Regions from separate parts of the Streptomyces sp. NPDC006691 genome, predicted to be linked through region 2. Evidence: predicted binding sites of a transcription regulator. Region 2 holds the regulator's gene; the other holds the start of a gene.
The links. The regulator HrcA, encoded in region 2, represses chaperone genes, less so after heat shock. The targets are predictions, from matches to a motif close to TTNGCACTCNGNNNNNCNGAGTGCNAA.
Positions count from the first base shown of each region.

Region 1: groES (co-chaperone GroES) is a predicted target of HrcA. The motif match lies at 4,698-4,724, and genes of this name have one in related genera.

Region 1 covers NZ_JBIAGW010000008.1:145,909-153,464, reverse strand. The annotation lists gene ACFYNP_RS19955 (carbohydrate ABC transporter permease) at 1-284, shown strand, start outside; gene ACFYNP_RS19950 (carbohydrate ABC transporter permease) at 281-1,243, shown strand; gene ACFYNP_RS19945 (hydroxyacid dehydrogenase) at 1,333-2,361, shown strand; gene groL (chaperonin GroEL) at 2,479-4,107, opposite strand; gene groES (co-chaperone GroES) at 4,244-4,552, opposite strand; gene ACFYNP_RS19930 (response regulator transcription factor) at 4,785-5,474, shown strand; gene ACFYNP_RS19925 (sensor histidine kinase) at 5,464-6,870, shown strand; gene ACFYNP_RS19920 (LCP family protein) at 6,928-7,556, shown strand, end outside.
Region 2 covers NZ_JBIAGW010000003.1:429,129-436,684, reverse strand. The annotation lists gene hemW (radical SAM family heme chaperone HemW) at 1-708, shown strand, start outside; gene ACFYNP_RS08785 (DUF3097 domain-containing protein) at 1,227-2,048, opposite strand; gene ACFYNP_RS08780 (MBL fold metallo-hydrolase) at 2,111-2,833, opposite strand; gene hrcA (heat-inducible transcriptional repressor HrcA) at 2,989-4,008, shown strand; gene dnaJ (molecular chaperone DnaJ) at 4,009-5,145, shown strand; gene ACFYNP_RS08765 (nitronate monooxygenase) at 5,314-6,405, shown strand; gene ACFYNP_RS08760 (16S rRNA (uracil(1498)-N(3))-methyltransferase) at 6,402-7,145, shown strand.

The DNA of each region.
Region 1 (7,556 bases), on a different contig from region 2:
CCTTCGGCATCAAACTCCCGTTGATCCGGGCCTCGTTGATGATGGTGTCGCTGTTCACCGTCATCGGCTCGCTCCAGCTGTTCACCGAACCGCTGATCCTCAACCAGGGCGGCAGCTCCACGGTCACCACCACCTGGACGCCCAACATGTACGCCTACACCGCCGCGTTCAGCCGCAACGACTACGGCCTCGCCGCCGCTTCGGCCGTGCTTCTCGCGCTCGCCGCGGCCCTGCTCTCCTTCGTCGTCACCCGCCTCACCAACCGGAAGGGGGCCACGGCATGACCTCCCCCACGGCAACCGAAGCGAACGCCGCCCCGAGGACCGCCGGGCGCACCGGGCGCACCAGGGGTATCGGGGGCACCGGGGGCGCCACCCCGCCCCGCACCACGACGCGGCAGCCGTCATCCAGCCGCTGGCTGTCGCGCACCGCGGTCAACGGCGCGCTGCTGCTCTCCGTCCTCTACACGCTCTTCCCCCTGGTGTGGCTGCTCACGGCCGCCACCAAGGACACCGGAAGCCTGCTGTCCGGCGACGCCTTCTCCTTCAAGGGCTTCGACCTCGCCAACAACCTGTCCCAGCTCGCCTCGTACAACGACGGCGTCTACTTCCGCTGGTACCTCAACTCCCTTCTGTACGCGGGCGGCGGCGCGGCCGTCTGCGCCCTGGTGTCCGTCGCCGCCGGGTACGCCTTCGACAAGTACGCCTTCCGCGGCAAGGAGAAGCTGTTCGGCGTCGTACTGCTCGGCGTGCTCGTGCCGACCACCGCGCTCGCGCTGCCCATGTACCTCCTGGCCAGCAAGGTCGGCCTCGTCAACACGTACTGGTCGGTGCTCATCCCCGTTCTGGTCAATCCGTTCGGGGTGTATCTGGCGCGGGTGTTCAGCGCGAGCTACATCCCCGACGAGGCCCTGGAGGCCGCCCGTATCGACGGGGCCGGCGAGCTGCGCACCTTCTGGTCCATCGGTCTGCGCATGGTGATGCCGGGCTTCGTGACCGTCTTCCTCTTCCAGTTCACCGCCATCTGGAACAACTTCTTCCTCCCCCTGGTCATGCTCAGCGACCAGAAGCTCTTCCCGCTGAGCCTCGGCCTGTACGCCTGGAACAGCAACACCCACGCCGAGCCGGGCTACTACCCTCTCGTCGTCACCGGCTCCCTCCTCGCCGTCATCCCCCTGATCGTCGCCTTCGTCTCCCTCCAGCGGCACTGGAAGGCCGGACTCACCGCGGGCAGCGTCAAATGACCGGCCCGGACGCCCCGTTACCCCCGGACGCTCAGTTACCCCCGGCCGCCACCCCTGGCCGGCGCCTCGTGAGGAGCCCGAGTCCCACCATGCACCACACCACTGACAACCGGCCCGCCCTGCTGCTCGCGATGGGCCCCGGCATCGCCGACCGGCTCCTCACCGGGCACCACCGCACCCGGCTCGCCGCCCTCACCCGCACCGACCCGTACCTGGTCGCGCACCAGCTCGCCGCGCCCACCGGACCGGTCGCCGCGGCCCTCGCCGAAGCCGAGGTCCTGCTCACCTGCTGGGGCGCTCCCCCGCTGACCGCCGACGTCCTGGACGCGGCCCCGAAGCTGCGTGCGGTGATCCACGCGGCGGGCTCGGTCAAGCACCACATCACCGACGCCTGCTGGGAGCGCGGCATCGCGGTGACCTCGGCCGCCGCCGCCAACGCACTGCCGGTCGCCGAGTACACGCTGGCCGCGATCCTGTTCGCCGGCAAGGAGGTGCTGCGCTCGGCCCAGCGCTACGCCGAGCTGCGCACCGCCCCCGAGTGGCTGAGCCGGACCGAGCACACCGGCAACTACCGGCGCACGGTGGGCATCGTCGGCGCGTCCCGCATCGGCCGGCGCGTGATCGAACTCCTGCGCCCCTTCGACTTCGAGGTCCTGCTCTACGACCCGTACGTGAGCGGAACCGAAGCGGTGGCCCTGGGCGTTGAACGGGTGTCCCTGGACTCGCTGTGCTCCCGCAGCAGCGTCGTCTCCGTCCATGCGCCCCAACTGCCCGAGACACACAACATGATCGGCGCACACCAGCTGGCCCTGATGCCGGCGGGCGCCACCCTGGTCAACACCGCGCGCGGCTCCCTGGTGGACGAGCCCGCGCTGCTCGCCGAGCTCCTCTCCGGCCGGCTGCACGCGGTCCTGGACGTGACGGACCCCGAACTGCCGCCCCGCGAATCCCCGTTGTACGACCTCCCCAACGTCCTGCTGACCCCGCACATCGCCGGCTCCCTGGGCAACGAGCTGCACCGGATGGCGGATCAGGCCCTGGACGAGCTGGAGCGCTTCACGACCGGGGTGCCATTCGCGGACCCGGTGCATCCGCTGTCGCTGGGGCGCTCCGCGTAGACCGGCCCGGGCGCAACGGCCGGGCCGGCGGTCCCGGTGTACGGAAACGGCGAAGGCCCGGCACCCCCCGAAGGGGATGCCGGGCCTCGATTACGCGCGGCTACCGCTGACTTGACGTCAGTGGGAGTGGCCGTGACCGTGGCCGTGACCGGCCTCGGCCTCTTCCTCGGCCGGCTTCTCGACGACCAGGGTCTCGGTCGTGAGCAGCAGGGACGCGATGGAGGCGGCGTTCTCCAGGGCGGAGCGGGTGACCTTGACCGGGTCGATGACGCCGGCCTTGACCAGGTCGCCGTACTCACCGGTGGCGGCGTTGAAGCCGAAGCCCTTGTCGAGCTCGCTCACCTTGGAGGTGATGACGTAGCCCTCAAGGCCGGCGTTCTCGGCGATCCAGCGCAGCGGCTCGACGACGGCGCGGCGGACGACCGCGACACCGGTGGCCTCGTCGCCGGTCTTGTCGAGGTTGCCCTCAAGGACCTTGGCGGCGTGCACCAGGGCGGAGCCACCACCGGAGACGATGCCCTCCTCGACCGCGGCGCGGGTCGCGGAGATGGCGTCCTCCAGACGGTGCTTGCGCTCCTTGAGCTCGACCTCGGTGGCGGCACCGACCTTGATCACGCAGACGCCGCCGGCGAGCTTCGCGAGGCGCTCCTGGAGCTTCTCGCGGTCCCAGTCCGAGTCCGTGGCCTCGATCTCGGCCTTGATCTGGTTGACGCGGCCCTCGACGTCGGCGCTGTTGCCGCCGCCGTCGACGATCGTGGTGTCGTCCTTGGTGATGGTGACGCGGCGCGCGGTGCCGAGCACCTCAAGACCGGCCTGGTCGAGCTTGAGGCCGACCTCTTCGGCGATGACGGTCGCACCGGTGAGGGTGGCGATGTCCTGGAGCATGGCCTTGCGGCGGTCGCCGAAGCCCGGGGCCTTGACGGCCACGGCGTTGAACGTGCCGCGGATCTTGTTGACGACCAGGGTGGAGAGCGCCTCGCCCTCGACGTCCTCGGCGATGATCAGGAGCGGCTTGGAGGCGCCGGCCTGGATGACCTTCTCCAGGAGCGGCAGCAGGTCCTGGATCGAGGAGATCTTGCCCTGGTTGATCAGGATGTACGGGTCGTCGAGAACGGCCTCCATACGCTCCTGGTCGGTGACCATGTAGTGCGAGAGGTAGCCCTTGTCGAAGGCCATGCCCTCGGTGAACTCAAGCTCCACACCGAAGGTGTTGGACTCCTCGACGGTGATGACACCGTCCTTGCCGACCTTGTCCATGGCCTCGGCGATGAGCTCGCCGATCTGCTTGTCCTGGGCGGACAGCGCGGCGACGGCGGCGATGTCGGTCTTGTCCTCGATCGGACGGGCGGTCGCGAGGAGCTCCTCCGAGACGGCCTTGACCGCGGCGTCGATGCCCTTCTTCAGGGCGGCCGGGGAGGCACCGGCGGCGACGTTGCGCAGACCCTCGCGGACCAGCGCCTGGGCCAGGACGGTCGCGGTGGTGGTGCCGTCACCCGCGATGTCGTTGGTCTTGGTCGCCACCTCCTTGACGAGCTGGGCGCCCAGGTTCTCGTACGGGTCGTCCAGCTCGACCTCGCGCGCGATGGTGACACCGTCGTTGGTGATGGTGGGGGCGCCGAACTTCTTGTCGATGACGACGTTGCGGCCCTTGGGGCCGATCGTCACCTTGACGGTGTCGGCAAGCTTGTTGACGCCGCGCTCAAGGGCGCGACGGGCGTCCTCGTCGAACTTCAGGATCTTCGCCATGGGAGCGGTTCAGCCCTCTCGAAAACTCGGGTTAATGACACTGCGCCCCTCGCCGCCCGGCAATCAGCGGGGTGACCAGGGGCGCAGCTCTCAAAGCGTTCGCTTCGAAGTCGAAGTACTCACGTACTCCGGTGAATCACTTCTCGATGATCGCGAGCACGTCGCGGGCCGAGAGGACGAGGTACTCCTCGCCGTTGTACTTCACCTCGGTGCCGCCGTACTTGCTGTACAGCACGATGTCGCCGGTGCTGACGTCGAGCGGCAGGCGCTCGCCGTTCTCGAAGCGGCCCGGACCCACGGCCAGGACGACGCCCTCCTGGGGCTTCTCCTTGGCGGTGTCCGGAATGACCAGGCCGGAGGCCGTGGTCTGCTCGGCGTCGAGCGGCTGGACCACAATGCGGTCCTCAAGCGGCTTGATGGCAACCTTGGAGCTGGCGGTCGTCACGATCCGGTCTCCCCCTTCGGAGATCTCACGGGGTTAACTGTCTGGGGTGGCGACCAGGTGGATCCGTCGTCGCGGGTGCCGGACCTGCCCGTCGCTACTTGGCACTCTCTGGTGGGGAGTGCCAGAAGCGAGACTAGGACGGCGATTAGCACTCGGTCAAGCGGAGTGCCAATCTGCCACTGTCGCGGCGGAGCGCCGCAGGCCCTCCGGGGCGTGTGTGACCCTGGACGGCATGCGCATTCTGGTCGTCGAGGACGAAACCGGGCTCGCCGACTCGCTGCGTCGGGGCATCTCCGCCGAGGGGCACTGGGTCGACCTCGCGCACGACGGCCACCGGGGCCTCGACCTCGCACTCACCGGCGGATACGACGTGGTCGTGCTCGATCTGATGCTGCCGGGGCTCAGCGGCTACGAGATCTGCCGCCGGATGCGCGGGCTCGGCGACCTCACCCCGGTCCTGATGCTGACCGCCAAGGACGGCGAGTACGACGAGGCCGACGGGCTCGACTCGGGGGCCGACGACTATCTGACCAAGCCCTTCTCGTTCGTGGTGCTCCTCGCCCGGCTGCGGGCGCTCGGCCGGCGGGCCGGTACCGAACGCCCCGGCCCGCTCCAGGCCGGGGACCTCACCCTGGACACCGGCGCCCGGCGCTGCCGGCGCGGCGAGCGGGAGATCGAGCTGACCGCCCGTGAACTGGCCGTCCTCGCCTGCCTGATGGCCGAACCGGGCCGGGCCGTGTCCAAGCAGCACGTCCTGGACGAGGTCTGGGACAGCGGCGCGGGCGCGGACGGCGGGATCGATCCGAACATCGTCGAGGTCTATGTGTCTTCGCTCAGGAAGAAGATCGATTCTCCGTTCGGCCGTCGATCGATCCTGACCGTGCACGGCGTCGGCTACCGGATGGCGCCCGATGGCGGCTGAGCCCCGCCGGGCCGGCCGCGGACGGCTCCCGATCGGGTCCCGCCGCCACCGGCCGACGCGGCTGCTGCCGAGGACCGTCCGCGGGAAGGTCGCCGCGGCCGCCGCCCTCGCGATGGCGCTGCTGCTCGCGGCGGGCGGAATCTGGCTCTACATCGTGCTGCGCTCCAACCTGCTCGACAACACCAAGGGCCGCACCGAACTGGCCGCCCGCAAGGTCGCGGCCCAGGTGGACACCGGGACCGCGCGCGAGCTGCTGCCCCCGCCGGACGGCGGCGTCGACCTGGTCATGGTCCTGGACGAGCGGGGCCGGGTGACCGCGGCGACCCAGGAGACCGGCGCCGCACCGGAGTTGGCCGGATTCCGCCCGCCCGAGGACCAGGACTCGGCGTCCCGGACCCTGAACGAGGGCGGCCGCCACGAGGTCGCCGTCGTCGTCCGCGCCCAGCTGCCCGGCGGCCCCGCGAGCTATGTGTACGGGACGACCGTGCTGAGCGACGTCGACGACGCGACCGGCGCCATCGGCTGGGCCCTGCTCGCCAGCGCCCCGCCGCTGATCGCGCTGGCCGCCGCCATCGCCTGGGCCGGCACCGGCCTCGCGCTGCGGCCGGTGACCTCGATCCGCACCGAGCTCGCCGAGGTCAGCTCAAGCGAGCTGGACCGGCGCGTCCCCGACCCCGGCGGCGCCGACGAGATCGCGCTGCTCGCCCGGACCGTGAACGCCACCCTCGACCGGCTCGAACAGGCCCACGTCCGCCAGCGCGAGTTCGTCGCCGACGCCTCGCACGAGCTGCGCAACCCCATCGCCGCGGTCCGTACCCGGCTCGAAGTCGCCCTCGCCGCACCGGACTCGGCGTCCATGCGGGCCGCGCTCGACGACACCGAGCGGCTCCAGCGGATCGCCGCCGACCTGCTGCTCCTGGCCCGCCTCGACGCCCATCCGCAGCCGCCGGCCGAACCCGTCGACCTCGCCCTGCTCGCCGCCGAGGACACCGCCCGCCGCCGCGCGGCCCGCGTCCCGGTCGAACTCGCCGCGGACGCGCCGGTGCCGGTGCGCGGCGACCCCGCGCAACTGGAGCGAATGCTGGCCAACCTCGTCGACAACGCCGTGCGGCACGCGCGTACCGAAGTACGGGTGGCGGCCCGGCGGGACGGGGACGACGCGCTCCTGGAGGTCACCGACGACGGGCCCGGCGTCCCGGCCGCCGACCGGTCCCGGATCTTCGAGCGCTTCGTACGCCTGGACGCGGCCCGGACCCGGGAGAGCGGCGGCACCGGGCTCGGGCTGGCGATCGCCCGCGAGATCGCCCGGGCGCACGGCGGCGAACTGACGGCCGGGGCGGGGCCGGGGGCGAGGTTCACGGTCCGGCTGCCGGGCCGGCCGCACCCGCGTTCCTGAAGGCGTCTTCAGAATCCTCAGGTTTCCTTCAGCGGGCAGCCCCGAGGATCGGTCGGCGTGAGCCACCGCCGAATGAGCCGTCGAACGAGCCGCAGCCGAACCAGCAACCGCCGCCGGAAGCGTTCGAGCCCGGTACGCGTGGTGCGGGCGCTCGTCGCCTGCGCCGCCGTGCTGGTCCTGTGCGCGCTGGCCGGCGGCTGGTACCTGTACCGCGATCTGTCCGGCAGCATCGGCACCTCGCGGGCGCTCGGCGACGACGCGCCCAAGTCGGTGGGCGGCGACACCAACATCCTGTTGATGGGCCTGGACAGCCGCAAGGACCAGAACGGCGACGACCTGCCGCCCGAGGTCCTCGACAAGCTGCACGCGGGCAGTTCCGACATCGGCGGCTACAACACCAACACGCTGATCCTGCTGCACGTGCCGGGCGACGGCAGCCGGGCGAAGGCGTTCTCGGTCCCGCGGGACGATCTGGTCGACATCCCGGGCCACGGCCAGGACAAGATCAAGAAGGCGTACGGCCTGGAGAAGGCCCGGACCGAGGAGAAGCTGGCGGCCCAAGGCGTCCACGACAAGGGGGAGTTGGAGAAGGCGGGCCGCGAGGCGGGGCGCCGGGCCGAGATCGAGACCGTGCGCGACTTCCTGGGCGTACCCATCGACCACTTCGCCGAGGTCAACCTCGCCGG
Region 2 (7,556 bases):
CGCCCGGAGGCGTGTGTGGCCGAGGCCCGTGCGGCGGGCTTCGACCACGTCAACCTGGACCTGATCTACGGCACGCCCGGCGAGAGCGACGAGGACTGGCGGGCCTCGCTCACCGCGGCCGTCGGCGCGGGCCCCGACCACATCAGCGCGTACGCCCTGATCGTCGAGGAGGGCACCCAGCTCGCCCGCCGCATCCGGCGCGGCGAGGTCCCGATGACGGACGACGACGAGCACGCGGACCGGTACCTGATCGCGGACGAGGTCCTCGGCGCGGCCGGGTACTCCTGGTACGAGGTCTCGAACTGGGCCACCACGCAGGCCGGCCGCTGTCTGCACAACGAGCTGTACTGGCGCGGGGCGGACTGGTGGGGGGCCGGTCCCGGGGCCCACAGCCACGTGGGCGGGGTGCGGTGGTGGAACGTCAAGCACCCCGGTGCGTACGCGGCGGCCCTGGCGTCCGGCCGCTCTCCCGGCGCGGGCCGGGAACTCCTGTCCCCCGAGGACCGCCGAGTGGAACGCATCCTCCTCGAACTCCGCCTCCGCGAGGGCTGCCCCCTGACCCTCCTCAACCCGGCGGGCCTGACGGCGGCGCGGGGCGCGGTGGAGGGGGGCCTGCTGGAGTCGGCCGCCTTCGCGGCGGGGCGAGCGGTGTTGACCCTGCGGGGTCGGCTGCTGGCCGACGCGGTGGTCCGGGACCTGGTCGACTGAGGGGGTTCCGCCTTTGCGGCCGGGCTTGGGGCGGGGGTGCGTCTGGCCTCCGGCCCGGGTGGCCGACCCGGCTTGCCCCCCGGGCCGGGGGCCCGGCTTCGCCCGGGCCGGGGTGCGGGGCGTCCGGGCCTCGGGGCGTGGGTGCCGATTGCGCAGTTCCCCGCGCCCCCAACCCCGTTCTCGTCCGTCCGTCGTGGGTGGCTGGTCGCGCCGTTCCCCGCGCCCCCAACCCCGCCGTCATCCGCGGACCGTGCTCGCTTCTCGCGCAGTTCCCCGCGCCCCTGTAGGTGACCCCGGACCCCTGGTCGCGCCCACCGCGGCGGAAGCCGCGCAATGTCACAGCCCCGCGCCCCTTAGCGGCACCGGTGCTGGAGCACCTTCAGCCCGTCCGGCGTTTGAGGACGAGCGCCGTTCAGGCGCGACACGGGGTCTGGGGCGGAGCCCCAGGGGGACCGGAACCGACCAACTCCGGGCAACGGGTCGGCGGGTGGGCAAACACCCCCAGGGCCGGGGACTGCCTACGGGGCCGTGACGAAGTCGATCAGGTGCTCCACCGAGCCGAGCAAGGACGGATCCAGGTCCTTGTACGACCGCACCCCCGAAAGGATCCGCTGCCACGCAGCCCCCGTGTTCTCGGGCCACCCCAACGCCCGGCACACCCCCGTCTTCCAGTCCTGCCCCCGCGGCACCACCGGCCACCCCGCGATCCCGACGGACGCCGGCTTCACCGCCTCCCACACATCGATGTAGGGGTGCCCGACGACCAGCACGTCAGGATGCGTCACGGACGCGGCGATACGGGACTCCTTCGAGCCCGGGACCAGGTGGTCCACCAGAACCCCGAGGCGCGCGTCCGGACCCGGCGCGAACTCGGCGACGATCGCGGGCAGGTCGTCGATGCCCTCCAGGTACTCGACGACCACGCCCTCGATGCGCAGATCGTCACCCCACACCCGCTCCACGAGCTCCGCGTCGTGCCGCCCCTCGACGTAGATCCGCCCGGCCCGCGCCACCCGCGCCCGCGCCCCGGGCACGGCCACCGACCCGGAGGCGGTACGTGCGGGACGCTGCGGGGCGGCCGCGGCGGAGGGGCGTACGAGGGTGACGACCTTGCCCTCCAGGAGGAAGCCGCGGGCCACGAGCGGGAAGACGCGGTGCTTGCCGAAGCGGTCCTCAAGGGTGACCGTCGGCCCCTCGGCCGTCTTCTCGCAGCGGATCACGGCCCCGCAGAATCCCGTGGAGACCTCCTCCACGACGAGGTCGGTCTCGGCGGGCACCTCGGGAACAGGGGCCTGCTTCTTCTTCCAGGGGGGCGTGAGATCAGGGCTGTAGCTGCGCATGGCCTCATTATTCCGGGGGGCCGGGACCGACGGACGTCCCCGGACACATCGGCATGGCGGCGCTACGACACCCCGAAGCGCGCGGCGAGCCGGTCCCGCTGGGCCCGTACGAACCCCGCGTCCACCACCGCCCCGTGCCCCGGCACGTACACCGCGCCCTCGCCGCCGAGCGAGAGCAGCCGGTCGAGCGCGGCCGGCCAGCGCGAGGGCACCGCGTCGGGGCCCGCCTGCGGCTCGCCCGACTCCTCGACGAGGTCGCCGCAGAAGACGATCTCCGGAGCGCCGCCGCTCGCCGGAACCAGGACCACGAGATCGTGCCCGCTGTGCCCGGGGCCCACATTGGCGAGCAGCACCTGACGGCCGCCCAGGTCGAGCGTCCACTCCCCGCTCACCGCGTGGTGCGGAAGCACCAGCAGATCGGCCGCCTCGGCCGCTTCCTCGGGGGGCACTCCGTGGCGCACGGCGTCCGAGCGCATCTCGTCGCCCCGCAGGGCCCGCTCGATGCCGACCGCCCCGTACACCTCGGCCCCGGCGAAGGCGGCCGTGCCCAGGACGTGGTCGAAGTGCGGGTGGGTGAGCGCGATGTGGGTCACACGGCGGCCGAAGAGGGCCTCGGCCCGGGCCCGGAGTTCGGCGCCCTCGCGGAGCGTCGCGCCGGTGTCGCACAGGAGCAGCGAGCTCTCGCCGGCGACCAGCGCGGCCGTCGCGTCCCAGCCAGGGAGCCGTCTGCGCCCGACGCCGTCACCGAGCCGCTCCCAGCCGAACTCTTCCCAACTGACGTCCATGACGCGACGCTATCCGCAATCAGGGGGCGACGTCGCACGGTAGCGTGGTCGGCCGCCCTTGCTAGGGGCGTACCGGTCGGCCGTACACTGGCCGGGGGATTGCTGGCACTCGTACACAGTGAGTGCCAAACGGACGGCAACTGGAGGTGTGCGCGATGCTCAGTGAACGCAGGCTTGAGGTGCTGCGCGCCATCGTCCAGGACTACGTCGGCACCGAGGAACCGGTGGGCTCCAAGGCCCTCACCGAGCGCCACGCGCTCGGCGTCTCCCCGGCGACCGTGCGCAACGACATGGCCGTCCTGGAGGAGGAGGGCTTCATCGCCCAGCCCCACACCAGCGCCGGCCGCATCCCGACGGACAAGGGCTACCGGCTCTTCGTCGACCGGCTCGCGGGCGTCAAGCCCCTGTCGTCGCCGGAGCGCCGCGCGATCCAGAACTTCCTGGACAGCGCGGTCGACCTGGACGACGTCGTGGCCCGTACGGTGCGGCTGCTCGCGCAGCTGACCCGGCAGGTCGCGGTCGTCCAGTACCCGTCGCTGACGCGGTCCACGGTGCGGCATGTGGAGCTTCTCTCACTCGCCGCGGCCCGGCTCATGCTGGTGCTGATCACGGACACCGGACGGGTCGAGCAGCGGATGGTCGACTGCCCGGCGCCGTTCGGCGAGGCCGCGCTCGCGGACCTGCGGGCCCGGCTCAACGCGAGAGTCGTGGGGCGCCGCTTCGCGGACGTGCCGCAGCTCGTGCAGGACCTGCCGGAGTCCTTCGAACCGGAGGACAGGGGAACCGTTTCGACGGTCCTCGCCACCCTCCTCGAAACCCTGGTCGAAGAGACCGAGGAGCGGTTGATGATCGGCGGCACCGCCAATCTCACCCGCTTCGGACACGACTTCCCGCTGACCATCAGGCCGGTGCTGGAAGCACTTGAGGAGCAGGTCGTGCTCCTCAAGCTGCTCGGCGAGGCCAAGGAATCGGGCATGACCGTACGCATCGGGCACGAGAACAACGCCCACGAGGGACTGAACTCCACGTCCGTCGTCTCGGTCGGCTACGGTTCCGGCGGCGAGGCGGTCGCCAAACTCGGCGTGGTCGGACCGACCCGCATGGATTACCCCGGAACGATGGGAGCGGTACGCGCAGTGGCACGTTACGTCGGACAGATCCTGGCGGAGTCGTAAGTGGCCACGGACTACTACGCCGTACTCGGCGTGCGCCGCGACGCATCACAGGACGAGATCAAGAAGGCGTTCCGGCGCCTCGCACGCGAACTCCACCCGGATGTGAATCCGGACCCGAAGACGCAGGAGCGCTTCAAGGAGATCAACGCCGCGTACGAGGTGCTGTCGGACCCGCAGAAGAAGCAGGTCTACGACCTCGGCGGGGACCCGCTGTCGTCGTCGGGCGGCGGCGGGGCCGGCGGCTTCGGCGCGGGCGGCTTCGGCAACTTCTCGGACATCATGGACGCCTTCTTCGGCACGGCATCCCAGCGCGGCCCGCGCTCGCGGACCCGCCGCGGCCAGGACGCCATGATCCGCCTGGAGATCGACCTCAACGAGGCGGCCTTCGGCACCACCAAGGAGATCCAGGTCGACACCGCCGTGGTGTGCACGACCTGTTCGGGCGAGGGCGCGGCCCCCGGCACCTCCGCGCAGACCTGTGACATGTGTCGCGGCCGCGGCGAGGTGTCCCAGGTCACCCGGTCCTTCCTCGGCCAGGTCATGACCTCCCGGCCCTGCCCGCAGTGCCAGGGCTTCGGCACCGTCGTCCCCACCCCGTGCCCGGAGTGCGCGGGCGACGGCCGGATCCGCTCGCGGCGCACGCTCACCGTGAAGATCCCGGCCGGCGTCGACAACGGCACCCGGATCCAGCTCGCGGGCGAGGGCGAGGTCGGCCCCGGCGGCGGCCCCGCCGGCGACCTGTACGTGGAGATCCACGAACTGCCGCACGACGTGTTCCAGCGCCGCGGCGACGACCTGCACTGCACGGTCACCATCCCCATGACGGCGGCCTCGCTCGGCACCAAGGTGCCGCTCCAGACGCTGGACGGCATGGAGGAGGTGGACATCCGCCCGGGCACCCAGTCCGGCCAGTCCATCCCGCTGCACACCCGCGGCATCACGCATCTGCGCGGCGGCGGCCGGGGCGACCTCATCGTGCACGTCGAGGTCCTGACCCCGAGCAAGCTGGACCCGCAGCAGGAGGACCTGCTGCGCCAGCTGGCCAAGCTCCGCGGCGAGGAGCGCCCCACGGGCCAGTTCCAGCCCGGCCAGCAGGGCCTGTTCTCCCGCCTGAAGGACGCGTTCAACGGCCGCTAGGCCGAGCAGTGAACGGCCGCCGGGCCGTGCGGAAGGGGCCACGGGATTCACCCCGTGGCCCCTTCCGTGTTCTCCGGGGTGTCCGTGTACCGGACACGTGACCGGCCTCACCACCGCGGACGGAAGAGACGATTCGGTACGGGAGCTACGTCGTGGCACGATGCGGGCATGGCTTTGACCGATCTCTGCCGGTATCCGATCGTGCAGGCGCCCATGGCGGGCGGCGCCTCCGGTCCGGCTCTGGCCGCGGCCGTCTCCGAGGCCGGAGGGCTCGGCTTCCTGGCGGCCGGATACAAGACCGCCGACGGCATGTACCAGGAGATCAAGCAGGTGCGCGGGCTGACGAGCCAGCCCTTCGGCGTCAACCTGTTCATGCCGCAGGAGCCGCACACCGACCCCGCCGCCATCGACGTCTACCGCCACCAGCTCGCCGGCGAGGCCTCCTGGTACGAGACCCCGCTGGGCGACACGGACGCCGGCGGCGACGACAACTACGAGGCCAAGCTGGCCATCCTGCGCGAGGACCCGGTGCCGGTCGTCTCGTTCACCTTCGGCTGCCCCCAGCGGGCCACCCTCGACGCCTTCGCGAAAGCGGGCACGTACACGATCGTCACCGTGACCACGCCCCAGGAGGCACAGGTCGCGCAGTGGTCGGGGGCGGACGCGGTGTGTGTGCAGGGCGTCGAGGCGGGCGGCCACCAGGGCACCCACCGCGACGACCCGGAGGCCGGCGGCTCCGGCATCGGCCTGCTCACCCTGATCGGCCTCGTCCGCGAGGCGGTGCAGCTGCCCATCGTGGCGACGGGCGGCCTGATGCGGGGCGCGGGGATCGCCGCGGTGCTCGCGGCGGGCGCGTCCGCCGCTCAGCTGGGCACCGCGTTCCTGGTGTGCCCCGAGTCCGGCGCGAACGTGCTGCACAAGCAGGCCCTCACCAACCCCCTCTTCGTACGCACCGAGTTGACGCGCGCGTTCTCCGGGCGGCCCGCACGGGGCCTGATGAACCGTTTCATGCGCGAGCACGGACCGTACGCCCCCGCGGGCTACCCCCAGGTGCACCAGCTCACCTCCGGGCTGCGCAAGGCCGCGGCGGCGGCCGGCGACCCCCAGGGCATGGCGCTCTGGGCGGGGCAGGGCCACCGGCTGGCGCGGGAGCTTCCCGCGGGCCGGCTCGTCGAGGTCCTGGCGGCCGAACTCGACGAAGCGGCAGCCGAGTTGACCGCCACCTTGCAGAACCTGAAGAACCAGAGGAGTACGTCATGACCGCCCCGGTCTTCGTCGTCGACACGGTGCCGGGCGTCGGCGAGTTCGTCCTGGACGGGGCGGAGGGCCGGCACGCCGTCTCCGTCAAGCGGCTGCGCGCCGACGAACAGGTGACCCTCACCGACGGCGCGGGCCACTGGGCGGACGCGGTGGTCGTGGCGGCCGAGGGCAAGGACCGCCTGGTCGTACGGGTCACCTCCGCCGCGGCCGAGGAGGAGCCCGCGGTACGGATCACCGTGGTGCAGGCGCTGCCCAAGGGCGACCGGGGCGAGGTCGCCGTGGAGACGATGACCGAGACCGGGGTGGACGCGATCGTGCCCTGGCAGGCTTCGCGCTGCATCACCCAGTGGAAGGGCGAGCGCGGCGCCAAGTCCCTCGCGAAATGGCGCGGTACGGCCCGCGAGGCCGGCAAGCAGTCCCGCCGGGTGCGGTTCCCCGAGGTGCGTGAGGCACTGACCACCAAGCAGCTCGCGCCGCTCCTGGCCGGCGCCGACCTCGCGATGGTCCTCCACGAGGACCGCGACCATCCCTCCGGTGCGCTGGCCACGGCGGAGCTGCCCGCGACCGGGGAGATCGTCCTCGTCGTGGGCCCCGAGGGCGGGGTCTCCCCGGAGGAACTGGCCGTGTTCGCCGAGGCGGGGGCGCGGCCGTACCGGCTGGGGGCGAGTGTGCTGCGTACGTCGACGGCGGGTACGGCGGCTGCCGCGGTCCTGTTGGCCCGGACGGGCCGCTGGTCCTGAGCGTCTCCGCTCCCCGGGGGGTTTGCCCGCCCGCCCGCCCGTTGCCCGGGGTTGGCGGGTTCCGGCTCCCTCGGGGCTCCGCCCCGGACCCCGGGGGGCCTGCCCACCCACCCACCCGTGCGGCCGGGTTGATGGGTCCAGCCCCTGGGGCTGCGCCCCAGACCCCCTTGAGGGGCTGCGCCCCTCGGACCCCGGGCGGGGGCTGCGCCCCCTGCACCCCCGTTCGGGGCTCCGCCCCGGACCCCGTTCGCGCCTGAAGGGCGCTCGTCCTCAATCTCCCCCAAGGCCTTAAGGGCCAGGGGGGACCCCCATGACGGGCTGAAGATGCCCGATGCGGGCCAGCACCGGGATGGCTAGGGTCGCCTACAGGGGCGCGGGGAACTGCGCGACGAGCCACGCACGGTCCGCGGA